Regions from separate parts of the Gordonia sp. NPDC062954 genome, predicted to be linked through region 2. Evidence: riboswitches for the same ligand, from Rfam matches in the RefSeq annotation. Region 2 holds a riboswitch; each other region holds the start of a gene.

What was found. Region 2 has a riboswitch for S-adenosylmethionine ahead of ACIGKQ_RS08920 (aminotransferase class V-fold PLP-dependent enzyme). Riboswitches for the same ligand answer to the same signal wherever they lie in the genome.
Region 1: another riboswitch for S-adenosylmethionine. It lies ahead of ACIGKQ_RS24720 (hypothetical protein); the one in region 2 lies ahead of ACIGKQ_RS08920 (aminotransferase class V-fold PLP-dependent enzyme).
Region 3: another riboswitch for S-adenosylmethionine. It lies ahead of ACIGKQ_RS14440 (bifunctional o-acetylhomoserine/o-acetylserine sulfhydrylase); the one in region 2 lies ahead of ACIGKQ_RS08920 (aminotransferase class V-fold PLP-dependent enzyme).

What each region holds. Positions count from the first base shown of each region.
Region 1 is NZ_JBITWL010000048.1:3,072-12,624, forward strand. It holds gene ACIGKQ_RS24700 (PD-(D/E)XK nuclease family protein) at 1-174, shown strand, start outside; gene ACIGKQ_RS24705 (UvrD-helicase domain-containing protein) at 171-3,404, shown strand; gene ACIGKQ_RS24710 (hypothetical protein) at 3,729-5,519, shown strand; gene ACIGKQ_RS24715 (DUF3293 domain-containing protein) at 5,729-6,238, shown strand; SAM riboswitch class IV at 6,335-6,449, shown strand; gene ACIGKQ_RS24720 (hypothetical protein) at 6,580-7,485, shown strand; gene ACIGKQ_RS24725 (hypothetical protein) at 7,690-9,246, shown strand; gene ACIGKQ_RS24730 (hypothetical protein) at 9,346-9,553, shown strand, end outside.
Region 2 is NZ_JBITWL010000006.1:192,849-202,401, forward strand. It holds gene ACIGKQ_RS08905 (rhodanese-like domain-containing protein) at 1-86, shown strand, start outside; gene ACIGKQ_RS08910 (O-succinylhomoserine sulfhydrylase) at 83-1,282, shown strand; gene ACIGKQ_RS08915 (isochorismate synthase MenF) at 1,423-2,526, opposite strand; SAM riboswitch class IV at 2,616-2,729, shown strand; gene ACIGKQ_RS08920 (aminotransferase class V-fold PLP-dependent enzyme) at 2,744-4,036, shown strand; gene alc (allantoicase) at 4,109-5,092, opposite strand; gene ACIGKQ_RS08930 (MarR family winged helix-turn-helix transcriptional regulator) at 5,293-5,793, shown strand; gene ACIGKQ_RS08935 (MDR family MFS transporter) at 5,790-7,469, shown strand; gene ACIGKQ_RS08940 (inorganic diphosphatase) at 7,649-8,161, opposite strand; gene dacB (D-alanyl-D-alanine carboxypeptidase/D-alanyl-D-alanine-endopeptidase) at 8,295-9,553, shown strand, end outside.
Region 3 is NZ_JBITWL010000014.1:5,839-15,391, forward strand. It holds gene ACIGKQ_RS14405 (YhjD/YihY/BrkB family envelope integrity protein) at 1-31, opposite strand, end outside; gene trpS (tryptophan--tRNA ligase) at 82-1,116, opposite strand; gene ACIGKQ_RS14415 (exodeoxyribonuclease III) at 1,145-1,981, opposite strand; gene ACIGKQ_RS14420 (bacterioferritin-associated ferredoxin) at 2,096-2,278, shown strand; gene bfr (bacterioferritin) at 2,384-2,869, shown strand; gene ACIGKQ_RS14430 (MFS transporter) at 2,827-4,062, opposite strand; gene ACIGKQ_RS14435 (cutinase family protein) at 4,166-6,031, opposite strand; SAM riboswitch class IV at 6,273-6,392, shown strand; gene ACIGKQ_RS14440 (bifunctional o-acetylhomoserine/o-acetylserine sulfhydrylase) at 6,454-7,782, shown strand; gene ACIGKQ_RS14445 (homoserine O-acetyltransferase) at 7,858-9,006, shown strand; gene ACIGKQ_RS14450 (Hsp70 family protein) at 9,045-9,553, opposite strand, start outside.

The DNA of each region.
Region 1 (9,553 bases), on a different contig from region 2:
CGACTCATCCACCACGAGATCATGGCTGGCCATTTCCCGCCCAAGACACCGGAATCCTTCTTCGACGACCCTCTCATCGACTTGATTGGCAGAACCAGCCTTCGACGGGCCTGGGCCAGCCTCGAGAACGTCGATGAACTCGACGACTACACGCAGAAGTACGGTGCACAATGACCACCTCGGAACTTGCCGACGCTGCGGCCCGAGATCGAATTACCACAGGTACCGCAGATACACTCTTCGTCGAAGCCGGTGCCGGCAGCGGAAAGACTCACTCCCTCGTCCGCCGAATCTGTCAACTCGTGCTGAACGATGGCATCGCGCTCGATGCGATCGCTGCCATTACGTTCACCGAGAAGGCCGCCGCAGAACTGCGTGAACGTATTCGCGTCGAACTCGCAAAACATGAAGGCCACCGTGCCCGCGAAGCGCTCGACCAGATCGACACCGCCTCAATTGGCACCCTGCATGCATTCGCCGCTCGCATCGTCAGTGAGCATCCGCTCGAGGCGGGGGTACCGCCGCGGATCACTGTCGTCGACGCCATGGGTTCGCAACTGTCCTTTGAGCAACGTTGGCGTCGTATGCGGACCTTGTTGTTCACCGATGCGCCGGGCGTCGTCATCGACGCGATGGACATCATCCTCGCCGCCGGTGCTTCGCTCGACCAATTCCGCACGCTCGCTGACGCATTGGACCGAAACTGGGACCGGCTAACACTCGACGACAACCCCCAGGGCATCGCACCCGCGGACATCGACCGCATCTTGCGGGAAGCCGACAAGATCATCGCTGGCCTTGAGGACTGCCTTGACCTCACCGACGCGCTGGCAATCAGAATTGACAAGGATCTGCGGGAGTGGCGCGATTCGCTGGACGCCGAACGAAATACCACCGCATGGATACCGATGATCTCGAAGTGTCCTGGACCGGGCACCGCCGGTAAGGGTGCAGCTTGGCGCGGGGGTGTGCCACAGAAGAAGATGGTCAGTGCGGCGATGAAGGCGCTGCGCGAGGAAATCGGACCCGAGGTTCGCGGCGCGTATGTGGATGGTGCCGTGCGGGTGGTCATCCACCACCTTTCGCGACTTATCCTCGACGAGGCGGTTATCCGGCAACGCAGTGGGCAGTTGGAGTTTCACGACCTGCTCGTGCACGCGCGGAACGTCCTGCGTGAGCCTGGCGTCGCCGCCAGCGCTCATGCGCGATACCAGCGCATCTTGCTGGACGAGTTCCAGGATACCGATCCTCTTCAGCTCGAGATCGCTGAGCGCATCGTCGCGGGCGCCGATAGCCCGGGCAGGTTGTTCACCGTCGGTGACCCGAAACAGTCGATCTATCGCTTCCGCCGCGCCGACATCGCCGCCTTCATGTCCGCGCGCGACAACACACCTGACGACGACATCGTTCAGTTGACCACCAACTTCCGGTCCACTCGCCCGGTCATCGATTGGATCAATGTGGTCTTTGGTGCACTTGTCGTAGGTGAGCACCACATCCAGCCTGACTACACCCCACTCGCGCCCGCGCCTGGCCGGCCGCAATGGGATGCGGTGTGGGGGCCGACGCCGTTCGTCTTCCCCGACAACGACGAACCTGTTGCCGATGAGCAGTCACTCGGAAAGGCGGAGGTGATCCGCGCTCGCGAGGCCCGCGATGTCGCGAAGACCGTCGACGCCGCCGTGAATGCGGAATGGTGCAAGGAGTCTCCGCGGGACGATGGATTTGCTCACGAGCCGTTGCTGTGGAAGGACATCTGCATCCTGATCCCGTCGCGGACCGTCCTGCCAGCGCTGGAGAAGGCGCTTGACGAGGCTCGTATCGAGTTTCGGTCCGAGGCATCGAGCCTCGTGTATTCCACGCAGGAGGTGCACGATCTGCTCGTCACATGCCGGGCACTGGCCAACACGGCCGATGAAGCCGCGCTCGTAGCAGCGTTGCGCAGTCCACTCTTCGGGTGCGGCGATGATGATCTCCTTCGTTGGCGCACAGCGGGTGGTCACTGGAACTTCCACGTCGATCCACCGGACGGCCAAGGCGAGTCTCCGGTTGCGGATGCCTTTGCGTATCTGCGTGAACTGTCCTTCGATTTGGGCGACCTCAATCCCGGCGGGCTCCTGGCGCGACTCGCCCGAGAACGTCGTGTGTTCGAGGTATCGATGGATTCACCGCGCCACCGGGATGTGTGGCGACGACTGCGGTTCGTTATCGATCAGGCACGAGCCTGGTACGGCGCGGATGGCGGGTCACTACGCGACTACCTCGACTGGGCAGCGACCCAGGCGGATGAGAACGCACGTGTGGCCGAGACCGTGCTCCCGGAGATCGGCGTGAACGCCGTACGCATCATGACAATTCACGCAGCCAAAGGCCTGCAGTTCCCGATGGTGGTGCTGGCCGGAATGAGCACCGGTTTCCGTTCGGTATCAGAAGCTTTGGTGTGGGGTTCCGACAATCGGCCATATGTGTCTGTATCCGCGACGGTGAAATCGCACGGCTATGCCGACGTCAACGAAGTCGAGAAGCAGCACACCGAAGCCGAAAAGATTCGGCTCCTGTACGTCGCATGTACTCGCGCGGAAAGTCACCTCGCGGTGTCGGGGTATGTGGGTGACCGTGCGTCGTGGGGCCAAGTCCTCGCTCCGGGCCTCGATGCGGTATCCAATATCGTTCCCGATCTTAGTGACCCGGTTCCAGTTGATGATGAACCGATCGCCGCGCAAGACCGGCAGACGTTGGAGGAATGGTCCCAGGAGACCGCTCGGATTGCTGAGGTGTCGGCGCTGCCAGCGTCCTACTCGGCGACCCGGATCGCGCACCCCGGTGATGTCGGCGCGACCGAGCTGCTTGGGCTCTACCGCGACGGTGGTCTACTCGCATCCTCGGCGCAGCCCGACGTCGTCACCGCGGGTACTCCCAGCCTCGACAGCGGAACCGACTTGGGGACTGCGCTGCACGCGGTCCTGGAGGAGGTTGATTTCAGTGCAGATGACGACACGATTGATGCAACCGCGCGACTGGCGGCATCCGCTGCCGGCCTGGCGGATATCGACCATTTCGTTGCGCTCACGAAGTCGGCCCTGAGTTCCGCTCCCGTTCGACGTTCGGCGGAACGCGAGCATTGGCGCGAGATGCAGCTCGCCGGCTTGAGCCCTGATGGCGAGACCGTCGTTGAAGGCATTGCGGACCTCATCTACCGCGATGACGACGGATCGCTGGTGATCGTCGACTACAAGACCGACGTCGGAGTCTCGCAGGAGACGCTCGAGGCGTACTGGGCTCAGCTGTCGATCTATGCGGAACTGCTGCGCCAGGCAACGGGGGAACGTGCGTCGCGGCTGGAACTGGTGTTCTGCCGGGTAGGGGCGGCTGTGGTGGTGACGAGGTCAGTGGTGGGAGCCTGAAATGGTGGCGTCGACCGCGTTCAATGTGACTGCCCGCTACGAAGCCGGCAATGACGAGGGTCCACCGCTGGAGCACTTCCCGGTGGTCTCCGGCGAATGCAAGCTCCTCGTCCGGGATGCCAGCCTGTGTGAATTACGATGTGGCGGCGGGAATGTCATCGCACTGACTGGTTCACGGGGTCTTTTGGCCGGGTCGCGCACGGCAGGAAGCCAACACGACGTGCGTTCCGGGTTTCAGCGCGGACCCGTTCGTGAGGGGTCTCGGGGCCATCGATGTGTTCGAACTTCCGTCCGCGGAGATCAAAAGCAAAGTGGGAGTGAAAGATGAGTAGCCCGGTATCAGCGGAGACACTTCTGGCGAACTATCTTCGTGGGTTCTTCTGGGCCGACGATGAGTGGCTCGAGGTCAACGGGTCGGAAGCCACCTACTGGCAGGCTCGACTGGCACAGACCACGTCGGTCGAAGTACTACCGGATGGCAGAGTGAAGTGGCGGGTCCGCACCCTTATCGTCGAGCACGTGTCCAGCGGCACACTGGCGTCACACATCTGCCTTGCGCTGAATCGCCATGCCGTCGGCTGGAGTTTCGCCTACAACCCCGTTGATCACACCATCCACGCCCTTGTCGCGATTTGTGCTCCTCCGCATTGGGACACATTCATCCTGCGCCTGTCCGAGAAGGCCAAATTGAGCGCGTGGATGTCGGATGTCATCGCAGAGCGACTCGCGTCGGTTGTCGGTGGCGTACCTGCCTACGGTCACCCTCCTCGGCGGAGTGCACCGCGGCAGAGTTTCGATGCGACGTATTACCTGCTGGAGACAATCCGTGGCAGACCAGAGTGGATACTGGACCTTACGAAGTACCAGTTGCCCTCCGTGGAGGACGCAGCTTCGACCATCGCCGAGATTGTCGACGTGCCGCGGGCTCAGGTCTGGTGCGACCGGAATCAGATGAGACTGCCCATAGGTACGTTCAACGGCCGCGATGTGCACATGAACGCAGGCTATGCACGGCATCCCATCGCCGGGGAATGCTGGCAGAGTTCCCTGAAGTTGGGCGCTGACAGGATCTCAGACCCGCTTGCCGAACAACTCTCGGCGATGACGTGGCATCTCTTTGTTGATTCCGAGACGAACCTCCTGGGTGGCTGGAGCTATGAGGCCGGTCATCTCGTCTATCAGCAGTGGAACACGATGTCAGAGGTTCGCTGTCAAGAACAGCTTGGCTCCTACGACGGTAGGTCGGCGGCAGATCTGTGGGGCTTCACCTCAACGCTGAGCGATGTCCTCGGTGAAATCGCCCGGGTTCCATTGCGGTGGGAGCCGCAAGGCGGCCTGCTGAACGACTCTTCACAACGAGCGGAATGGGTCATCGCGTCGATCGCCGAACAAGCTCGACCGGCTCTTGCGGGCAGGCAAAAAACCGAGGACGAGCCCGCCGACCGTCGCCTGCTGTGGATGGAGCGTCGTCAAACCGTCAGTGTGGCGATCTGGTTCAACCCGATGGGTCCGACGGTCACCAGTATGGAGGTTTGTGCCCTGCCCGACGGGGCCGAATACCTGATGTACTACCGCCGACACCCATCGGCGCCCTACTACTGCGTCCTCGGCCCTGTCAGTGACGGCCCTCAATTGGCGCGGTACCAGGAGGACGGAACCAAGCTGCTGGTTGACGGTACACTCCCGAATGTTCTTGTGCAGTGGAATAATCCAACCGCTACGGCCGAGGAAGTGCCGCAGGTGCTTCGCAATAGGGTTATTGAGGTCGCGCAGCAGTCCGGTACCGATTTGGCCGCCGAAGCGGCATGGATCGCTGAAACGATCGGCCAGCCTTGGAAATTTGTTGATCATGAAACAACAGAGCGCGATCGCGTGCGCGCGGCTGCGGCCGAAGCAGCTGCTGCCCGGCCCGCCCCCGATCATGGCTTCGCCCAGTGGTGGGAGCAGGCCTCCAGCTTCGACAACTCAGTTGCCAACTTTAAGGAACTGCCGGATGCCTGGGATGGATCACTGAACGTGCTGAAGGGCAACGAGTATCTGGGAATGCTCGATGTCGGTCCGATGTTGCTGACTTACTCGTCAATTGGCACCCCCGACCCTGACCAAATCGGATGAGGGCGAGCGCACGGGGTGACATCGGTATGGGCAGCACGAGCGTCTTTGCGTGCCGGTTCCCGGATGTGTGACCCACTTACCGCGTTGCAGAAGGGCTGTCGCACCGGATTCGCGCGTAGTTCGGAGTCGTACGATGGCATTCTGAAGTCTCGTCCTGCCGCCAACGACGAAGACGTCGAGACATCTCGGCGTCTCTCTCGGGGGAACTAATGGCTCGATCGAAGCACGCGCACTCAGACTTTGTGTGGCCAAACCGAGGCGAGCTGGTGCGCCATGCAGAAGACGACGATCTGTGGAAGCAGTACCTCAGGACCAAGGTTCACATCGACAGTCCCGCTGGGGGTGGAACGGTTTGGCCAGCCGAGAGCGGCGAGGTGTTGCCACCCCTTGGCCCTTTGCATGTCATTACAGCTGTCCAGCCCGACTCCGTGCCCACGAGTGACGAGAATGCTGCTCGCCTGTCGGTGTTGGATCATGAACTAGACACCGAGAGTGTTCATTTCATGCATGCCGTTGGGCTGAGCCTCGATGATGATTATCACGAGACCAGCAGGGCGGTATTCGGACTCACCGACGCCCGTGCCCGCGATATCGGAGGGCGATTCGGCCAGGTGGCGATCTTTGCCTGGCACGGCCGACGTTGGTCCTTGTTCGCGTGTGCGACCGACCGGCAGACTCACCGAGGTTGGCGGTGGATTCAAGACGGTAGTGCTCGCTGACGGTGCCGTAGTGATGGCGCTGTGCGGTGGCTGCAGCGCCTTCGAGATGCCTGCGACTCAAGAAGAATGTCGGTGCGCCTCGCTATATTGATGACGCTTCATGAGTCGCCGACCCCGACGCTCCGGCTGGGCGGCACGCCAACCCCACGTTCATGGGTGGCCCGGATGGCCGAAGCGGCCCGCACCGACCGGTGCCGGGCAAGAGCGCCTCCCCGCCGGAGGCTGCGAGTCGAAGAGATTCGCGTTATCTGACAACCGCCGACTACCCGCTCACGAACGCGGTGGGCACACAACCCCGCGAGCGTGCTGACCCAGGACCGACCGAAAGGAGACCGATCTCTGTGAAGCTCTACTACCACCCTGACTACGTCGCCGCCGGGTACGGCTTCGACACCACCCGCAAGTCCGGCTGGATCGCCGACTCACTGGCCAGCGACCCGATTGAGGGTGTCGAGGTCACCGCTCCGACGCCGCTGACCGTGCGCGACCTCACCCGCGTCCACGACCCCGAGTATGTGGCAGCAGTGCAGACCGGCAACCCGCAGTGGCTTGCCGAGTCGCAGGGATTCGCATGGGACCCCGCGTTGTGGCAGATGGTGCTGTCGTGCAACGGCGGCGTCGTGGCAGCGGCACGCAGCGCCCTGGATGAGGGCGTGGCCGGCTCGCTGTCCTCGGGACTGCACCACGCGCGTTACGACGAGGGCGCAGGATTCTGCACTTTCAATGGCCTGGTAGTCGCGGCGAAGAGACTGCTGCACGAGGGCGCAGCGCGGTCGGTGCTGATCCTCGACTTCGACGCACACTGTGGCGGCGGCACCGCCCAGCTCATCAAAGGTGACGAGCGCATCACGCAGGTCGATGTGTCGGTCAGCTCGTTCGACCGCTACCCGGGGCAGGCCAACTCGACCCTGACGCTGGTGCACAGCGCCGACGAGTACCTGACCACCATCAAGGGGGCACTGGCCCAGGTCGATGCCACCGCGATCGATCTGTGCCTGTACAACGCGGGGATGGACCCCCACGAAGACTGCGTTGTGGGCGGTCTGGACGACATCACCGCCGACGTACTCGCCTGTCGGGAGCGCATGGTGTTCGACTGGTGCCAACAGGGCGCTCTAGCGACGGCGTTCGTGCTCGCCGGCGGCTACATCTCCAGAACGCTTGATGAGGACGCCCTGGTGGAACTGCATCGACTCACCATCGGCGCCGCTGCCAATCTTCTGGCAGAGCCCTACTCACGTTTGTGACCTACTGCGCCCGCACCGGCCGGCCGCGCACGAGCCACAGTTGTCGGCGCTGCTGCACACAGTGACGAACCTGAGCTTGAATGTGTTGGACGACCGAACTTCGCTCATTGGCCGCTATCAGGGGCTGTCGGAGGACGTGCCGTGCCGTAGTGCACCCTGGGTGTCAGTCGTCGCAGAGCATGCAGGGTGTGAAGGAGCGAACCGATGACGGACGCGGCGAGAGTCGACGACGAATGGCTGAAATTGGGGTTGGGAGATGCCCATCTAACGATCGCCAGAGCAGTGTTTGAAACACCTGCCGATGTGAGGCCGTGGGTTAGTGTGCTAGCCCGCTTCGGACCCACGCCCGACAGGCTGAGGGAGGCCATCTTGGCGGGGCTCGACCCGGATGAGTTTATGGCTTGGCGATCGGCCGGTGTCCCTTCGCAGAATATCGGCCAATGGCCAAAGTTGTTGTCGCAGGCAGGCCTCACGCCCGACCACGTGAACCGGTGGAGGTCAGCTCGCCACAAGCCGTCGACCCTACCTCGCATTGTCGGCTATTTATCAGACGATGTCACCTTCGACGAAGTCCTGGAATTGATCGAGAATTGGAACGCGGAGGGTCTCATCGGAGTGGTCGAGTCAGGTGTCGATATCTCGGATGTAGTCGAGATGCGGAGGGCCGGTGTTCGTGGGCAGACGCTCGTCGACTGGAGTTCATCGGAAGTCCCTGCCTCAGCCTGGAGCGACTGGATGGGGGCAGACGTTTCGCCAGACGTGGCCGTGAGATTTCACGCCAGGGGGCTTGACGCCAACACCGCACAGGAATGGCTCGGCACCGGACTGTCGGTGACCGAAGCTGTCGAACTATTGGACAGCGACGTGGACATCGTCACCGTGCATGAATGGGTTGACTCCGGTTTTCCGCCGGCGGACACCGCGACGTCTCTCGGAGCAGACCTGTCGCTGACAGAGGCGCATGCCTGGACCTCATCGAATATCCCGATCCGCGCCGCGGTCGTGTTTGTCCGTGCTGGTGTAGCGCTCGATACGGCCGCCGCGTGGCTCGGGCAGACAGACATGGACGCCGACGAGATCGTCGACTTTATCCAGAAAGGGGTTTCGCTGGACCAGGCCGTGGACTTCGAAGGGCGAGGAATCGGGTCCCACCAAGTCCAACGTACCGATGCAGGTTTGAAACTCGACCTGGACCCGTGGCAGGAAGATCCCGCAGACCAGCTGCCGAATACCGTCGAGGCCGGCGCGGTGAATCTCACCTTGTGGATGGATGCCTGGGGCGGCGACCCTAAGGCGTACGACATCGATTTCATCTGGGATGGTGACCGAACGGTGGAATGGTACGAGGACATCAGTCTGGTCAACGACCTGTCGCCCATGTCGAGTTCACCGACGAGTGGTGTGCTGGCGTGGCCCGACGGCGAGAACGTGGTCGTGACGTACACGTGGAGCGACTTGGGTTTGGAAGGGCATGACCGGCTTACCGGTATCGCTCCGACCAACGGGGGCGCCGCGAGTGATCCTGCGCAGTGGGTCCGCCTTGGATTCGCAATACTCCGATTTGTGCTCAACGATCTGGGAGACCGTTACGACGAAGATACGACGGAGTACCTCGACACAGTCGGTGACTGTCTCGTCGACATTCATGACGTGTTCAAGGTCTACTTGGGCACAGATGCGGCTTCCACAGGCGACTTCGGCAGATGGCTCGAGGGTCAAGTCGCTGCGGGACGATTCGAGGAGTTGGAAGACGAAAGCTAGTGGCTGATGTGCGTCGGGCCTTGGCCTCCGGTGCCCCTGACCATCCACCGGGCCGCCCAGCGCCGCGCCCCTGAATACTGCGAAGCAGGAGAGCGTTCTATGAGTGGGTTCACCTCAAACGATCAGTGGCGATCGTTCCAGACCTTCGTTGCGGCGTACCTCGCGGGAATGCTGCACCCGCGGGACGTCTTCACCATCTCGCGCAGGTCTGCGGTGATGCCGCCTCTGGTGGAGTTTCGGTGCGATGCCGACAGCGGCCTGTGGTTCAGGCTCGGCGCACTGGCATGGAGCGACGGGGATGACGCGG
Region 2 (9,553 bases):
ACGGCTTCGAAGGTGGGCTGGACTCCGACGACCACCGCGGCAACGCGGGCTGGCGGGCACAGAACCTCCCCTGGCGGCAGTCGTGAGCAAGCAACTGCCCGAAGGTGTTTCGGCTGACACCCTGGCCGTGCGGGCCGGCCTCGATCGGTCCGGCTTCTACGAGACCTCCGAGGCCTTGTACCTGACCAGTGGTTACGTCTACGACTCGGCGGAGGCCGCCGAACGCGCGTTCACCGGTGAGGACGAGCGCTTCGTCTACTCCCGCTACGGCAACCCCACAGTCGAGATGTTCCAGGAACGTCTGCGCCAGATCGAAGGTGCGCAAGCGTGTTTCGCCACAGCCAGCGGAATGGCCGCCATGTTCGTCGCGCTCGGTGCGCTGCTGAAGGCCGGTGACCGCCTGGTGGCCGCACGCAGCCTGTTCGGCTCGTGCTTCGTGGTGTGTAACGAGATCTTGCCCCGCTGGGGTGTGGAGACGGTGTTCGTCGACGGCGAGGACCTCGACCAGTGGCGCGATGCGCTGTCGACGCCCACCACGGCGGTGTTCTTCGAGACCCCGTCCAACCCGATGCAGACCCTCGTCGACGTCGCCAAGGTGACCGAGCTGGCGCACGCCGCGGGTGCGAAGGTGGTGCTGGACAACGTGTTCGCCACCCCGCTGCTGCAGCGCGGACTCGACATGGGTGCCGACGTCATCGTCTACTCCGGGACCAAACACATCGACGGCCAGGGACGCGTGATGGGCGGTGCGGTTCTCGGCGAGCAGGAGTACATCGACGGCCCGGTGCAGACCCTGATGCGCCACACCGGGCCGGCGTTGAGTCCTTTCAATGCGTGGACGATGCTCAAGGGCCTCGAGACGATGCGGTTGCGGTTGGACGCCTCGGTGTCCTCGGCGTTGCGGATCGCCGAGTTCCTTGAGGCCGATCCACGGGTGGCGTGGGTCAAATATCCCTTCCTGCAGTCTCATCCGCAGTACGAACTCGCCAAGGCGCAGATGTCGGGCGGCGGCACCGTGGTGACCTTCGAGATCGCCGACCGCGACGGCGTCGGTGGCAAGAAGCGGGCCTTCGAGGTGCTCAACGGCCTGCAGATCGTCGACATCTCCAACAATCTCGGCGACTCGAAGTCGCTCATCACCCACCCGGCCACCACCACCCATCGCGCGATGGGTCCGGAAGGTCGAGCCGCCATCGGCGTCACCGACTCGGTGGTGCGGCTTTCGGTGGGGCTCGAGGGCGTCGACGACCTGATCGCGGATCTCGATCGGGCGCTGGGGTGAGGAAGTCGGCGGGCTGATCTCGATACGGCCCTCGGCTGGCGCCTCGGACCTACTCGATCACCGGAGAGTCAGCCCAACCGCTGGGCGACGTATCGAGGAGCGACGAACCTTCCTCCGGGTTGTGGGCGATCAGGAAGTCGTCAGGCATGCGCTATACCCAATGCGTTGAGGACGGTCGCGAGTTTGGCGGTGGTCTCGTCGAGTTCGTCCTGTGGGTCGGACTGGGCCACGATCCCGCCGCCGGCCCAGGTGCGCAGACTGTGGCGATCTGCGGCAAGCTGCAGGCATCGGATGGTGACCATCCACTCGCCGTCGCCGGCGTCGTCGCACCAGCCGACCGCGCCCCCGTAGAGCCCGCGTGGGTCTTCGACATCGCGGATCAACTGGGCGGCAACATCACTCGGTGTGCCACAGACCGCGGGGGTGGGACTGAGCAGCGCCGCGAGATCCAGCGCGGTGACCGACGGATCACGCAGCGTCGCGCGGATGGGTGTCGCCAGGTGCCAGATCTCGCCCGTGGAGCGGACCTCGGGGGTCGACGGTGCATCCAGATCCGAACTCAACGGGGCGAGCCGGTCGCGGAGGTAATCGACGACGAATCGGTGCTCGGCAAGGTCTTTCGACGACGACGCGAGCGCCTCGGCGGCCGCACGGTCCGCGGTAGGGTCGGCGGATCGGCGTGCCGAGCCTGCGTACGGTCGGCAGGTGACGACCCGACCGGTCTTGCGCAACAACACTTCCGGGCTCGAGCCGAGTAGCCACGAATCGTCGCCGATGACGGCCCCTACGTCCACGGCGAAGGCGTTGTGGTCGACATTGCCGCCCGCCAGTGCGGCAAGCAGATCGGTGACCTCAACCGGCTGCCCGATCACGATGTCGACGGCGCGGGCGAGGACCACCTTGTCGACCACGCCGTCGGCGATCTGTTTGATGGCTGCGACCACCCGGTCGCGGTGGGTTCGTGGATCGGGGTGGGCCGTCATGGACACAACCTCGCGCGGTGTCGGCGGCACCGGCGTCAGCGGTGCGGCGTCCACATCGAGGACTTTTGGTTCGACGAGCGCCGCATTGTCGGCTGGGTCGAAAGGGATTGCCCCGGTGATGGCCCGAACGTCACCCGTGGAGAGGGCTGCGCGGGCGGCGGCGGTGTCGGTGAACGCACGCCGACGACCACGGGCGCGGACGGTGCCGTGGGGTCGGGACAGCACGAACACCTCGCGGTCGTCGCCGTCGGAAGTGGACATGACCTCACGGTACCGGCGCGGCTCGCCGGGTTTCGCTCACGATGATCGGAAATTGACTCATCCGGGGCCGATGGGCGACTGTTGATGCGGGTCATGAGTGCCAGTGACAAGCCCCGGCTCGCTGGCCGGCAACCCTCCTCCGCGGTGGGGTGCTCCGGGTGACGACCCGGCTGTGGTCGAGGTGGCCACGGCAAGTGCGGATTCCCTAGGAGCGTTCATGTCCACTGTGCTGTCAGACCCATTCATCACGTCACTCGCGGCTGCGCCGCTGCCCGCGTGCCCGCAGCCGACCCCGATCCCGCCGCTGGCCGAGGTCGTCGGCGCCACCGCGCACGTTCCACTGTGCTCAGGCGGGTCGGTGCGCTATGTGAACCTCGACTACGCGGCCAGTGCGCCGGCGCTGGCCGCGGTGGCCGGCGCCGTGCAGGCCGCGCTCGGCCAGTACGCGAGCGTCCATCGGGGTGCCGGACATCATTCGCAGGTCACCACCGTCAGGTACGAGTCGGCCCGCGAGTCGGTACGAGCCTTCGTGCGCGGACGGATCGACGACGCCGTGGTGTTCACCCGCGGCACCACCGACGCGATCAATCTGGCCGCCCGGGCCACTCGCGGCGATGTCGTCGTCCTGGATATCGAGCACCACGCGAATCTGTTGCCGTGGACGGCCCGCGAGCGCGCCGGGGGCGCGCGGGTGGTGCGGGCGCGGTCGACGATCGAGGACACCCTGGCTGCGCTGGAGGCGGAGTTGGCGGCGGCGCCGGCTGCGTTGCTGGCGGTGACCGCGGCGTCCAATGTGACCGGTGAAGTGCTGCCGATCGGCCGGCTCGCCGCGCTGGCCCACCGACACGGCGCCCGCATCCTGGTCGATGCAGCCCAGCTCGTCGCGCACCGGCCGGTGTCGATGGTCAGCCACGGTATCGACTACCTCGTGTTCTCCGGCCACAAGCTTTACGCGCCGTTCGGCGCCGGGGTGCTGATCGGCCGGGCGGACTGGCTCGACGCGGCCGACCCGTACCTCGCCGGCGGCGGTGCGTCGGCGGCAGTCACCCTCGACGACGCAGCGTCGGCGAGTGTCGAATGGCGCAGCGGCGCAGCTCGACACGAAGCGGGATCACCGAACGTGCTGGGCGCCATCGCGATCGCGGCGGCCTGCGAGGCGTTGGCCGGCATCGGCTTCGAGACCATTGGTACGCATGAGGCGGAGCTGTTGGGTCGCTTCGACGCCGGACTGGCCGGGATCGCCGGCGTCGAGCTGCTGCGGATCTTCGACGACTCGACCGACCGGGTCGGTATAGCCGGGTTCGTCGTGGACGGTCACGCGCCCCGTGAAGTCGCCGAACATCTCAGTGACACAGCGGGAATCGGCGTGCGCGACGGAAAGTTCTGCGCACATCCGCTGCTGCAACGGCTCGGCTTTCCCGATGGTGCGGTGCGCGCGAGCTTCGGCCTGGGGACCGGCGCAGACGACATCAACCGTTTGGTGGAGGCGCTGCACCGATTGCAGGCCTGACACATCCGCGCACCGAGCGCGCATCCGCGCACGTCTCGACATGCGCGGATGCGCGATAGATGCGCGCGAAGCTCAGGCCTCGCCACGCTCCCACTGCTCGATGAGCTCGGCCTCCGCATCGTCGGTCAATGTGCCGTACAGCTTGAACCGCGCCATCCCACCGTCGGGGTAGATGTCCATGCGCGCCTCGGTCATCGGACGATCGAGGTCGATGACGAAGCGATGGCGGGTGTCGGGCTGCAGCTCGGTGCGGGGCAGGACCTCGAACCACTCGCCGTTCTCGCCGTCGCGACCCCGAACCGTCGCCGCGCCGGGAGCGTTGCCGAGGAAGTAGCTGGTGTCGAGTTCGACGAGGCTGACCTGGCCGCGCCCGGCCAGCCGGACCTGGACCCAGTCGTTGCCGTCGTCGCGGCGCCGCGAGGTCTCCCAGCCCTCGCCCATGTTGCGGGCGCGTCCGGGCATCAGCAGATTGTTGGGGGAGCTGTAGAACATGTTGGAGCAGGCGGTGATCAGGCCGCCGTTTTCCAGTGCGGCGAGGTCGAAGTGGCCGTAGCGGAAGAAGTGCGGGTTGGGCACTCCGCGACCGTGCACGCGGAAGCGGGCCACGCCGCCGTCGGGGTGCATCGTCAGTCGCACGTGCGTGAAGCGATTCTTGGCGTCCACCTTGAACGGATTTCGGGTGTCACCCTCGGCGGGGGACTTGTCGACGATCGTGACCCACTCGACGTCGTTGAGTAGTTGATCGACCGAGACGACGCCTTCCACTGCGGCGGCCTCCACCGAGATGTGCGGTGGATAGTTGCCCTTGAACCACGACGTGTCGACCACCACGCCGTAGATGACGCCGGGCGCGCCGAGTCGGACGATCGCCTGGTCGACCCCGCTCTGCCGCCGTCGCCGGGTCTCCCAGCCGTCGTAGACCTGGCCTTTGTGACCGAACGTGGCCGGCTGGTACTGCGCCGCCGGCGTCTTGATGAGGTTCTGCGCCTCGGCGAACAGGTCGTCGTTGGTCCAGACCACCGCGCCCCCGAGATCGCGAAGGGCGAGATCGGGCATGGAGGTGAAATGCGGACGGTTGCCCGATGTGGGAGGCGGCTGAGGAGTCACGTTTTCTGATCGTAGGTAACGGTTTGCCTTCCCACGAATCCGCGCGCATACTTGCGTCCGGCAACTAGTTGCGGGACGCAACTAATCGCAAAGGGAAAGTAAAGGACTCGCGGGGGCAAGGCCCCGAAACGTGACCACACGGAGGCGTGATGCTCGGCCAGAGAGCTCTCGACGAGCTGTTCGACACTCTCGCCCGATACGTCCGCATCCGCGACCGTGCGGCGCACACCACGTTCAAGACGCCGGACGGTGAGTTCGAGTCGGCCGCCTTCAAGTCGCTCTTCCACCTGGCCCGCCAGCCCATGCGGTCACGGGAACTCGCCGAGAGTCTCAACGCCGACCCGTCGACGGTGAGTCGCTATGTGGCCCAACTCGTCGATCTCGGGCTCGTGCGCCGGGAAGCAGACCCCGACGACGGTCGCGCCACCCAGCTGGTGATCACCGACGAGGGTCGTGGCCGGGTCGAGGCGATGCGGACGGTGCGTCGCGCAGCGATGGACCAAGCGATGTCGGACTGGAGCGACGACGAACTGCATGCCCTGGTCGGGTTGCTCGGCAGATTCGTCGACGCCGCGGAGTCCGTGATCGCACCCCCGTGCGCCAAGACGGGATCCGGCTCGCTCGAAGCGCTTGTGAAAGGACAGAAATGACAGAATCCACAGCCACGGCCCGCGACGACGACGTCGCCGGCGCCGGGTTGAGTCACCGTCAGATCCTGACGGTGCTGGCCGGCCTGATGAGCGCGATGTTCCTGGCCGCGCTGGACCAGACGATCGTGTCGACATCGATCCGGACCATCGCCGACGACCTCAACGGTTACGACATGCAGGCCTGGGCGACGACCGCCTACCTGGTGACGGCGACCATCGTCACACCGCTGTACGGCAAGTTGTCGGACATGTACGGCCGCAAGCCGTTCTTCATGGTGGCCATCTCGATCTTCGTGATCGGATCGTTCCTGTGCAGCATCGCGACGTCGATGTACGAACTCGCGGCCTTCCGTGCCTTCCAAGGCCTCGGCGCCGGTGGCCTGATGACGCTGGCATTGACCACCATCGGTGACATCGTGCCGCCGCGTGAGCGTGCCAAGTACCAGGGCTACTTCCTGGCGGTGTTCGGTACCTCCAGCGTCCTGGGTCCGGTGCTCGGTGGTCTCTTCGCCGGACAGTCGTCGATCCTGTTCGTCACCGGCTGGCGCTGGGTCTTCCTGGTGAACGTGCCGATCGGGATTGCCGCGCTGGTGCTGATCTACAAGGTCCTCAACTACGACCAGCAGAAGGGACAGGGTGGCCGTACCGACTATTGGGGTGCCACCGCCCTGGCCATCGCCGTCGCGCCGCTGCTCATCGTCGCCGAGCAGGGCCGCGAATGGGGCTGGACCTCCGGAGCTGCCTGGCTGTGTTACGTGGTGGGCGTCGTCGGCATCGCCGCCTTCATCTGGATCGAGAACCGGATGGGCGACGAGGCGCTGATCCCGCTACGGGTGTTCCGGAACCCGATCTTCTTGCAGGGTATCGGGATCTCGGTGATCGTCGGTGCCGCGATGTTCGGCGGCATCTCGATGTTGCCGCAGTACTACCAGGTGCTGCGTGGATCGAGTCCGATGGTCGCCGGCCTGCAGATGTTGCCGATGGTGCTGGGCCTGATGACCGGTTCGATCCTGTCCGGTCAGCTGATCTCGCGCACTGGGCGGTACAAGATCTTCCCGATCATCGGTTCGGTGCTCATCACCGTCGGTGCATTCCTGATGCACCTCGTCGGCGTGGACACCCCGTTGTATCTGGTGATGCTCATCGCCGCGCTGATCGGCTTCGGCCTGGGCAACCTGATGCAGCCGATCATGCTGGCGATGCAGAACATCCTGCCGCCCAAGGACATGGGCCTGTCGACGGGCACCGCGACCTTTTTCCGCCAGATCGGCGGCACCATGGGTGTGGCGGTGTTCTTCTCGGTGCTGTTCTCCCTGATGGGGCCGAATATCGCCGACGAGATGAGCTCGGCCGCCACACAGCCGGAGTATCAGGCGGCGGTGGCGCAGGCCGCGCAGAGTGACAACCCGCAGACCCGTGAGTTCGCGCAAGGTCTCATTGCCGCGGCACAGAACCCCGGCCAGGCGTCGGCGTCGTCGGACGTCATGTCGGACACGTCGGTGATCCAGGAACTACCGCCGGAACTCGCCCGCCCGATCAAGGAGGGCTTCGCGAACTCGATGGACAGCGTGTTCCTGGCCGTGTCGATCATGGCGGCATTCGCGATCATCGGGACGGTGACCTGGAAGGAACTGCCATTGCGGACGGGTCGGCCGATAGGACAGAAAGCCACGTAAGTCACGCTCGCACCGTGCCCAGCACGCTTTTCGTGTCGAGTGGGCGCTGTGTTGGTGTCGAGTGGGCGTCGAACTTCCGGCAGAACGTGCGGTTCTGTGGGAAGCGACGCCCACTCGACGGAAAACAGTGCCCACTCGACCGCCGTGCTGGTGTCGTGGCCAGCCGCAGGTGCGGTTGCTTAGCCGCGGGAGGGTTCGTTGGCGTGGTCGGGATGCGCGGCGAGGCGGTCGATGGCCTGCTGGGCGACCTTCTCGGCCTCGGCCTTGCCTACCCAACCACCCGGCTGAACTTCCTTGCCCGGCTCGAGGTCCTTGTAGTGCTCGAAGAAGTGGGAGATCGGGCCGAGCTCGTACTCGCTGACGTCGGAGATGTCCTGGATGTGGTCCCAGCGCACGTCGTCGGCGGGCACGCACAGCAGCTTGTCGTCGCCGCCGGCCTCGTCGGTCATGGTGTACATGCCGACCACACGGGACTTGACGATGACACCGGGGTAGACGGACTCGGGTAGCAGCACCAGCGCGTCCAACGGGTCGCCGTCCTCACCGAGGGTGCCGTCGATGTAGCCGTAGTCGGCCGGGTAGCCGAATGACGTGTACAGGTAGCGGTCGAGGTAGACCTTGCCGGTCTCGTGATCGACCTCGTACTTGTTGCGGCTACCCTTCGGGATCTCGATGGTCACATCGAATTCCACAGTTCCTCCTGGCACAGTTGTCGCTGGTGGTGACGGCAGCCGACGAGCAGTCGCCTGCGCAGATCGCCTCAACGATACTGTGAGGCGGACATGGGGGCCCGACCCCCACGGCGATCACCGGAGGTGGCGGAGCGTGCGGCTCGGATCGACGAGGCCCGACAGCAGGTCGGGTCGTTCGCTGCGGTCGCGTCGAGGAGTGCTGTGGGCGCTGATCTCGGTGGTCATCCTGGCCCTCATCGGCGGTGGTGCCGTCGCCGTCGCCCTGCAGATCGACTCGTCCGAGGAACTGCCACCCGGCATCCCGCCGCAGCCGGCCGCCATCGCGGTGAACCCGCAGATCAACCCGGTCCCGCCGAACGCGCCCGAACCCACTCCCGCCGGGCTGCGGCAGGCCATCGAAGAGGCGGTCACCGACCCGGCTCTGGGTGAGTTCACCGGGGAGATCAGCGATGCGCTCACCGGGCAGCAGCTCTGGTCGGACTCGCCAACCGAGCCGCGGGTACCGGCGTCGAACGCCAAGATCCTCACCGCCGCCGCGGCACTGTTGGATCTGCCACACGATCAGCGGATCACCACCACGGTCGTCGCCGGCCCCGGCGGACAGGTGATCCTGAAGGGCGCAGGCGATCCCACCCTGTCGGCGCAGCCGACCGGCGCGGACACCTTCTACACGCGCGCCCCCCGCATCGCCGACCTCGCCGCGCAGATCCGCAAGGCCGGTATCGACGTCACCTCGGTGGCCGTCGACACCAGTGCCTACACCGGGCCGTCGATGGAGAGCACCTGGGACGACGGTGACATCGCCGGCGGCGACATCGCGCCCATCGAATCGCTGATGGCCGACGGCGCCCGCATAGAACCGCTCGACGAGTACTCGCCGCGCGTCGCCGACCCCGCCATCATCGCCGGGGAGTCGCTGGCCGCGGCGCTCGGCGTCGACGCCCCCGTCACCGAGCAGACCGTGCCCACCGGCGGACAGGTGATCGCGCAGGTGCAGTCGGCGCCGCTGGTGACGCGCGTCAACGACATGATGCGCTTCAGCGACAACGTGCTCGCCGAGACGCTGTCGGTCGAACTGTCGACCGCGCAGGGCGGCCCGGCGAGCCTCGCCGGCGGAGTGGCCGCCATCGAGAGCTCGCTGAGCCGGCATGGCTTCGACATGTCGGCGGTGACCCTGCGCGACGCGTCGGGGCTGTCGTACGCCAATCGGGTGCCGGCCGGAGTGTTGGACACCCTGATGGGCGCGGCGGCCGGGCCGTCGCAGCCGCTGATGCGGTCGTTGCTCGACGGACTGCCGGTGGCCGGCGGCACCGGAACCCTGACCGACCGCTTCGACCCGGACACCAATCCCGGCGCCGGATGGGTGCGCGCGAAGACGGGAACCCTCACCGG
Region 3 (9,553 bases), on a different contig from region 2:
TCCCTTTGGCCGAATCAACCACCGAACTCACCTGCGCCGCCTCCTCGGTCGGGTTGCGGGGTCAGCCCGGTCGGTGACTGATCACCCGCCGGGTGCCAGGAAACCCACTTTGTCATAGACGGCCGCAAGTGTCGCCGAAGCGACCGACCGCGCGCGTTCGGCTCCGCTCGCGAGGGTCACGTCGAGTTCGGCCGGATCGTCCATGTACTCGGCCACCCGGCCCCGTAGCGGGGTCACGAACTCGGTCAGCACGTCGGCGGTGTCGACCTTGAGATCGCCGTATCCCTTGCCCTGATACTTGTCGACCAGGACATCCACCGGAGTGCCACCGAGCGCCGACTGGATGGTCAGCAGGTTGCTCACCCCGGGCTTGGTGTCCGGATCGAACCGGATCTCGGTGTCGGTGTCGGTGACCGCGGAGCGGATCTTCTTCGCCGAGCGCTTGGGCTCGTCGAGCAGATTGATCAGGCCGCGGTCGGACTCCGCCGACTTGCTCATCTTCGCGGTCGGGTTCTGCAGGTCGTAGATCTTGGCGAATTCGCGCACGATATGCGCCTCGGGCACCTTGAGGACCTTGCCGAAACGAGAGTTGAAGCGCTGCGCGAGGTTTCGCGCAAGTTCGAGGTGCTGACGCTGATCCTCGCCGACCGGCACGCGGTCGACGTCGAAGGCCAGGATGTCGGCGGCCATCAGAATCGGATAGGTGAACAGCCCGACGCCGGCGGCGTCGACACCCTGCTTGGCCGACTTGTCCTTGAACTGCGTCATCCGGCTGGCCTCACCGAAACCGGTGATGCAGGACAGCACCCAGGTCAACTGCGCGATCTCGGGAATGTGGGACTGCACGTAGATCGTGGACCGCGCCGGGTCCACGCCGACCGCCAGCAACTGGGCGACGCTGCGCCGGGTCCGCTCGGCCAGTACCGCGGGCTCATAGGCGACGGTGATGGCATGCATGTCCGGGATGAAGTAGAAGGCTTCGAAATCGTCCTGCAGCGCAACCCATTGCCGAACGGCACCGAGGTAGTTGCCGAGATGGAAGGAATCACTGGTCGGCTGGATACCCGACAACACGCGCGGCCGCGCGGCGCCTGACCCTGGGACGTCACTGCTCATGACGTCCAGTGTCTCAGACGACCTCGGGTCAGTCGTAGACGACGGTCATCGGTGCATGATCCGACCAGCGCAGGTCATAGGCGTCGGCGCGGTCCACCCATGTCTTGACCGCATGCCGGGCCAGTCGTCGATTGGCCAGCTGGTAATCGATGCGCCACCCCGAGTCGTTGTCGAAGGCCTTGCCGCGCCACGACCACCACGTATACGGACCCGCCTGCCCAGGTGTCAGCTCGCGCATCACATCCGACCATCCCGCACCCAGCCGATCGCCGACCCAGGAACGCTCGTGGGGCAGAAAGCCCGGACTCTTGCGATTGCCTTTCCAGTTCTTGATGTCGGCCTCGGAGTGCGCGATGTTCCAGTCACCGCCGATCACCACATGGCGCTGCCGACGCGCCAACCGGTCGAGGTGTCGACCGAAGCCATCGAGAAATCGGACCTTCTCGTCGTACTTCTGCACATCCTTGGGTTCCGACGTCGCCGCCGCACCCTTCGGCAGATACACACTGGCGACGGTCATCGGACCCAACGGCCCGTCGAGATCGGCCTCGAGGTATCGGCCGGTGGGATCGAACTCGGTATCACCGAAGCCGACGCGAACCGCCTCGATCGGCAGGCGGCTGAGAATGCCCACACCGGCGTGCCCCTTGACGACCGAGTCGCTCATCTCCAGTTGCCAACCGTCGGCAAGCGCCGGCGCCAACGCCTCGTGGGCCTGCTCGGCATCGGCTCGGATCTCCTGCATCAGCACGATGTCCGACTCGGTGCCGGCCAGCCAGGCATGCAGGCCGCGGTTGCGTTCCGAACGGTGTTTCACGGCCGCGCGGATTCCGTTGACGTTGACAGTGGTGATGGCAAGTGACACGGCCACGAGGGTACCGGCGAAATTGGTGCGTCCGTACCAAAGGTAAGGCAACCCTTGCCATGGGTAGCGCTTTATGTAATCCTTGCCTAACTGATCCGATTCGAGGTGAAACCGATGTTCGTTTGCATATGCCGCGCAGTGACCGAGGACGAAGTCCACGAGCACTGCTCAGCGGGCGCCATGTCCGTGGACGCCATCGGCGAACGATGCGGCGCCGGTGAAGGTTGCGGCACATGCCTCGAGCGACTCGCACAGATCGTCTCCGAAAGGACCGCCACCGCGACCACCGCAGCATGATCACCGTCGTGTGACGGCCGAATCCACAACCTCACGTTCAGATGCCGAACGTGGGGCTTTTCGGCGTGCTACGTTCATTTCACCACTGTGAACGGAGGAACGGTCATGCGCGGCGACGACGAAGTGATCGCACTGCTCAACGAACAGCTCACCAGCGAGCTGACCGCCATCAACCAGTATTTCCTGCATTCCAAGATGCAGGCCAACTGGGGCCTCACCGAGATCGCGAGCAAAACCCGCGCCGAGTCCATCGAGGAGATGCAGCACGCGGAGATCCTCACCGATCGCATCCTGTTCCTCGAGGCGCTGCCGAATTATCAGAAGATCCTTCCCCTGCGCATCGGTCAGACGCTGCGCGAGCAGTTCGAGTCCGACCTGGCCATCGAGATGGAGGTCGTCGAACGGCTCCGCCCGGGCGCCACGATGTGTCGCTCGAAGGGCGACATCACCAGCGCGAAGATCCTCGAGGACATCCTTGCCGACGAAGAACACCACATCGACTATCTCGAGACCCAGCTCGAGCTGATGGACCGCATCGGCGAACAGCTCTACCTGTCCAAGACGGTCGCCACACCCCCGACCATCGACTGAGGTCGGGGCCCGCGGCGTCGCCCGGTGAACAGCGCCAAGCCCAACACCGCGATCCCCGCGACCGCCAGCCCCGCACCCATCATCGACGGCGCCCGGTATCCGTGCCCCGCGGCGATGACGAGGCCGCCCAGCCAGGCGCCTGTCGCATTGGCGATGTTGAGTGCGGAGTGATTCAGCGCCGCCGCCAACGTCTGCGCGTCGTCGGCCACGTCCATCAGCCGGGTCTGTAGTGCGGGGATCGTCGATGCCCCCGACAGACCGATGGCGTAGCTCAGGATCATTGCCGCCCAGGCGTTCTGCAGGGTCAAAGCGAACAGCGCCAGGGACACCGAGGTGGCGATGAGGCCGGCGAGGATGCCGAACGGGACGCTGCGGTCGGCGAGAATGCCGCCGACGATGTTGCCGCTGACCATGCCGAGTCCGAACAGCATCATCGCCACCGGTACGAGCGACACCGGCACACCCGCCACCGTGGTCAGCGCCGAGTTCAAGTACGTGTAGTAGGCGAACATGCCGCCGAACCCGACCACGCCGATCAGCAGGGTGAACCACACCTGCGGCCGGGCCAGTGCGCCCAATTCGGTCATGGGATTGGTCACCCGCATGTCGGCCAGCGGCGGAAGGCTGCGCATCAGCGCCACGATCGTCGCCAGACCGATGACCACCACCAGTGCGAACGCCGAACGCCAACCCAGCGATTCACCGAGCCAGGTGGCCATCGGCACACCCGCGACATTGGCCACCGACAACCCGAGCATCACCTTGCCCACTGCCTTGGCACGATCACGCGGGCCGGCCAGGTGCGCGGCGACCAGAGCCGCCACCCCGAAGTAGGCGCCGTGCGGCAGACCGGCGACAAAGCGCGCGGCCATCAACAGGCCGTAACTCGGTGCCAGCACCGTGACGAGGTTGCCGACGGTGAACGCGACCATGAGACCGATGAGCAAGGTCCGGCGCGGGACGCGGGCAGTGAGCGCAGCGATCAACGGGGCTCCGACCACCACCCCGAGGGCATACGCCGAGATGACGTGACCGGCGGTGGGCTCACTGATCCCCAGGGTGCCGGCGATGTTGGGCAACAATCCCATCGCCACGAACTCGGTGGTACCGATCCCGAAGCCGCCCAGTGCCAGCGCGATGATGGCCCACCGCCGCACCGACGGGGGAACCGGCGCGCGGTCGGCGACGGTCAGGGCTGCGGAATCGGCAGGGGCTGAAGACACTCCGTCACCAACCACGGCCTCCCCGGACGTGATTCCCCGAGCCGGGCGTGAGTTCGTTCACACGGGTGCGCGGCTACTCGCCATCCTCCGGACTGTCGCCGTCTGACGTACCCACCTTCGGCGAGCCGGAGCCCGATCCGGTGCCGGTCACGCCCGTCGCGGGGCCGGGCTCGGTTCTGCTGTCGCCCTCGCCGTCGTCTGGATCGGTGTTCTCCTCGGTCGGGGTGTTCGGGTCGGACGTGTCCGTCTCGATCGGTGCCGGCACCTCGGCCGTCGAGGAAGCCGTGCCCGACGAGGAGGCGGGCGGTGTCGTCGGAGACGGGGGCGAGGTGTCGGCCGTCGTGGACGGACTCGTCGGCGTGGGGCGGACCGAGGTGGTCGTCGAGCTGTCGGCCGTCGTCGGCCAGCTCGGTGGCGTAGCGTTCGGTGGCGTAGCGCTCGGTGACGATTCAGGCCCCGAGTCAGGTGCCACTGCCGACGTAACGGCCCCGGACTCCGAGGGCGTCGAGCGTTCGGGGCCCACCGCCTCGGACTCGATGTCCGTCACCTGCGACATCGCACGCAAGAAGGTGACCTGTCGGGGCGCATCGTCGGCGCTCTCTTCCGTGACGTGCGGACCCACGACCGTGCTGCGGGTCGGCAGCGGTCCGATGATCTCGCCGGCCCAGTACTTCACGAAGTTGGCGGGGATCAGCACGATGCTCTTGGCGCTGGCGGCCAGGGCGGCGACGCCCTCCTTGACATCGTCGGGTGCCCGTTCGACCACTCCATTGAGGATCTTCTCGAACACCAACAGATCGGGAAGATAGCCGCCGTAGCCGACGTTCGGCAGCGGCGGCAGGACGTCCTGGACGACGCGGACCACCGGCTGCAGGTTGGACAGCTCGATTCCATAGGGCAGATCGACGGTCCACCGATCGGCGAGGACATCGCGGATCCTCGTACCGTCGAGCCCGATCGTCTCGGCACCATCGCGGATGACGCCGATGATGGCCGAGTCCGCCTCGGCGATGCAGTCGGTCTGGTCGGCTCCGCAATCGACCACGCGTCCCGTGTTCCATACCGGTTCGGTGGGATCGCGATACATCTGCCAGTTGTACAGACCGTGCTTGGTGAAATAGCCGACCAGGCCGTCGACGGTCCCGATGGGGTCGTATAGCGGGTCGGGCAGGTCGCAGATGGGGTCGCCCTGGACGCAGACCGAAACCACGGAGTCCTCGAGCTCACCGAAACCCCGGTTGCCATAGCCCTCTCGGGCGCCGCTCATGGTGAGTCCGGGGATCACGCCGATCAGTGAGAGTTCGATGCCACGGCCGGTCTTGTCCCCCACCCGCCGGGGATCGGCGTAGAGCTCGCCGGACAGGTCGTCGGTACTGATGTCGACGACGATCGGTTCGCCCTCGTCGTCGAGCTCCGGGTTCCCGTGCTCGTCGAGCAGTACGACCTTGTCGTCGCGGTCGTTGCCGATGTCGGAGAGGACGTCGCCGGCCACCCGCGCACCCTGCGAGTAGCCGGCGACCACCACCGGCGTGTCACAGTGATACTGGTAGCGCGCGATCGCCTGCTTCGTCGCGGCGTTGCCCTGCGCGACGCTGTCGTCGTAGCCCGCAGCGCCGAGCGGCCACAGGGTCGTCGGATAGTCGGCGTTGATCACTTTGTAGGGAGCGTCCGCGTAGCGCGGGTCGTCGTCGGCGGTCCCGGGCGTGTCATCGATTCCGGTGCCGCTGAAGCGTTGCTTGACGCCGATCATGTTCGCCGCGTCCGGGTCATTCGTCCCGCCGACGATGATCACGGCGCCCGCACCACAGTCGTAGTCGTCGTCCGAATCCGCCCGGGCCACGCCGGCCGGAAGGCAGTACGCGGCAGCCACCGCGAGAGCACTCGCTATGGCAACGAGCACGACCGTCATCCGGTGTGCCGAACGGCACCGAGCAGGCATCAGATCTCTTCTCGTCGCAGGGCCTGGGCTGGCGACAGCCTAGATCCGCGATCTCAAAGACCGCATCATCGTTCGTTAGACTAACGACTCTCACCTGGGGTTTCAGTCGCATTACGGCCGAAGTTCATCCTTTCGGACGACAGTTGTTCTCAGTTTGTGACCTGCCGATCCAGGCGTGTTCCGATCACCGCGAACAACACGGTTCTCAGCCGCGCAGGGGCGTGCTATATCCTTGACGCCAGGTCATGAGCATCAGCGTCAAGCCCCGGCTTGCTGATCGGCAACCCTCCAACCGCGGTGGGGTGCTCCGGGTGATGACCGGGTTGAGGAATGCAGATGCACTCCGAGGCAAGCGCGGGTCCGAAGGTCGGACCCCACCAGGGTCGTTGCACCCTGCCGACCGCAGAAAGTAGGACATGGTCATGTCTGACTCCACTGGCTCCGACGTCGTCGATCCCACGTCGAACTGGAGCTTCGAGACCAAACAGATCCACGCCGGACAGACGGCGGATCCCACTACCAATGCACGGGCACTGCCCGTTTACCAGACGACGTCGTACGTCTTCAACGACACCCAACACGCCGCTGATCTCTTCGGGCTCGCCGAACCGGGCAACATCTACACCCGGATCATGAACCCCACCCAGGATGCGGTGGAACAGCGAATCGCCGCGCTCGAAGGTGGCGTCGCCGCGCTCCTGCTCGCGTCGGGTCAGGCCGCCGAGACGTATTCCATCCTGAACATCGTCGAGACCGGTGGCCACGTGGTCTCCAGCCCACGGCTCTACGGCGGCACATTCAACCTGTTCCACTACACGTTGCCCAAGCTCGGCATCGAGGTGTCCTTCGTCGATGATCCCGAGGACCTGGACTCCTGGCAGGCGGCCATCAAGGACAACACCCGGGCGGTGTTCGGTGAGACCATCTCCAATCCGAACAACGAGATCCTCGACATCGAGGGCATCGCCGAGGTGGCGCACCGTAACAGCCTGCCGCTGATCGTCGACAACACGGTCGCGACGCCGTATCTGCTGAACCCGCTCGCCCACGGCGCGGACATCGTGGTGCACTCGGCCACCAAATACATAGGCGGCCACGGCACCGCGATCGGCGGTGCCATCGTGGACGGCGGCACCTTCGACTGGCGGGTACAACGCGACGGCGTCGATCTCTTCCCGGGCTTCACCACACCGGACCCCAGCTATCACGGTGCGGTGTTCGCCGACCTCGGTGCCCCGGCGTTTGCCCTGAAGGCCAGAGTTCAGTGGCTGCGCGACACCGGCGCGGCGATTTCTCCGTTCAATGCCTTCCTGTTGGCGCAGGGACTGGAGACGCTGAGTCTGCGCATCGAACGCCACGTGAGCAACGCACGTCGCGTGGCCGAGTTCCTGGAGGGTCACGCTCAGGTGGAGTCGGTGGCCTACGCGGGCCTACCGTCGTCGCCCTGGTACGACCGCGCCCAGAAGCTACTGCCGAAGGGGCAGGGCGCCATCGTCAGTTTCGAGATCATCGGCGGCGTGGATGCGGGCAAGAAGTTCGTGGACGCACTGACGTTGCACAGTCACGTGGCCAACATCGGTGATGTGCGATCACTGGTGATCCACCCCGCCTCCACCACCCACAGCCAACTGGCCCCGCAGGAGCAGATCGACGCCGGCGTCACCCCCGGTCTGGTGCGGCTGGCAGTGGGTATCGAGGGCATCGACGACATCATCACCGACCTGGAACTGGGGTTTGCTGCTGCCAAGTGATGTGTGGGACAAGAGCATTCATGTGACAACAGGCCAATGCGTCGACAATCGAGTGTGACGAAGAGTGAGTGAATTGTGTCGGTGAGTATCGAACCGCAAACCCAGCCCGCTGATCGCCCCGACTGGGAGCAGATGCCGGACGGGGCGATGTCCAGCGTCCGCATCGGTGCGGTATCTCTCGACAACGGCCAACGGCTCGACGATGTCACCCTGGCCTTCCAGCGCTGGGGGACATTGTCGCCCACCCGCGACAACGTCATCCTCACCCTGCACGCGCTGACCGGTGACTCACACGTCACCGGCCCCGCCGACGACGAGCACCCGACCGCTGGATGGTGGGACGGGCTGATCGGCCCCGGACTCGCCATCGACACCGACGAATGGTGTGTCATCTCGGCCAACGTGCTCGGCGGATGTCGCGGCTCCACCGGACCTGCATCGCCGGCCCCGGACGGGCGGCCGTGGGGCTCTCGCTTTCCGCAGATCACGGTGCTCGATCAGGTTCGCGCCGAACGAATCCTGATGGATCACCTGGGGATCACCGGAATCGGCTCGGTGGTCGGCGGGTCGATGGGCGGCGCGCGGGCGCTCGAGTGGGCCATCGAATATCCGGAGATGGTGCGCAGCGCACTGGTGCTCGCGGTCGGGGCCCGGGCGACTGCCGATCAGATCGGCACCCAGACCACTCAGATCGCCGCGATCCAGGCTGATCCCGCATGGCAGAACGGCGATTATCACCGCACGGGCCGTGCTCCCACCGCCGGACTGGGTGTGGCCCGGCGGATCGCCCATCTCACCTATCGGGGTGAGGTGGAACTCGATCGTCGCTTCGCCAACCATCCCCAGGCCGACGAACAACCCCTGCACGGTGGTCGCTACTCCGCCGACAGTTACCTGCAGCATCAGGCGGACAAGCTGACCCAACGCTTCGACGCCGGCAGCTACGTCGTACTCAGCGAGGTGCTCAACCATCACGACGTCGGCCGCAACCGGGGCCGCGTCGAGGACGTCCTGGGTGCCTGCCAGGTTCCGGTGATCGTCGGTGGGATCGCGTCGGACCGCCTGTATCCGATACGGCTGCAGGAAGAACTCGCCGAGCAACTCGGCAACTGCGTCGGCGGACTGCAGGTACTGCACTCCGACAACGGTCACGACGGTTTCCTGACCGAATTCGACGCGATCAGCGACCTTCTCAAGCGCACCGCCGAGATCGCCCGAGCCTGAGACCCGACCCGACCCGACGGCCGTCGGCCTGATCGGCGCTACCGGACCGGGGTCGGCGTTGTCGTGGTCGGTGTGGTGGACACCGGCGCCGCATCCTCCGGAGCCGCGCGCCGCGGCGCCGGCGTCGTCGTGGTCGGCGTCACCGGTGCCGCGGGTGGCGCCTGCGTGGACGACTGCGGCAGCAGTCCCGGTGGGATGAACTCCGGCAGGGTCGGGGTGGGGCGGGTGCCCGGCGGCCACGGCAACGACGGCAGCGGATACGGCAGCAGCGTGCGTGTCGGTGTCGACGTGGCGGGGCCCGACTCTGCGGTCGGCGGCAGTTCCGTGGTCGCCCATCCCGGTGATTCGTCCCACCGCGGTTGCGGCTGCTGCGTCGTCGGCACCATCGGTTCAGGTTGGAGCTGCGGGGTCCGCGGCGCCGGTGCGGCGGCGGTGGTGGTGCTCGACGTCTGGGCGGTCGTCGTGGACGTCTCCGACTCGATGGATGTGGCGACCGGCGGTATCGGTGACGGCGCCGGGGCGTTGTGACCCGCCAACGATGAACTCA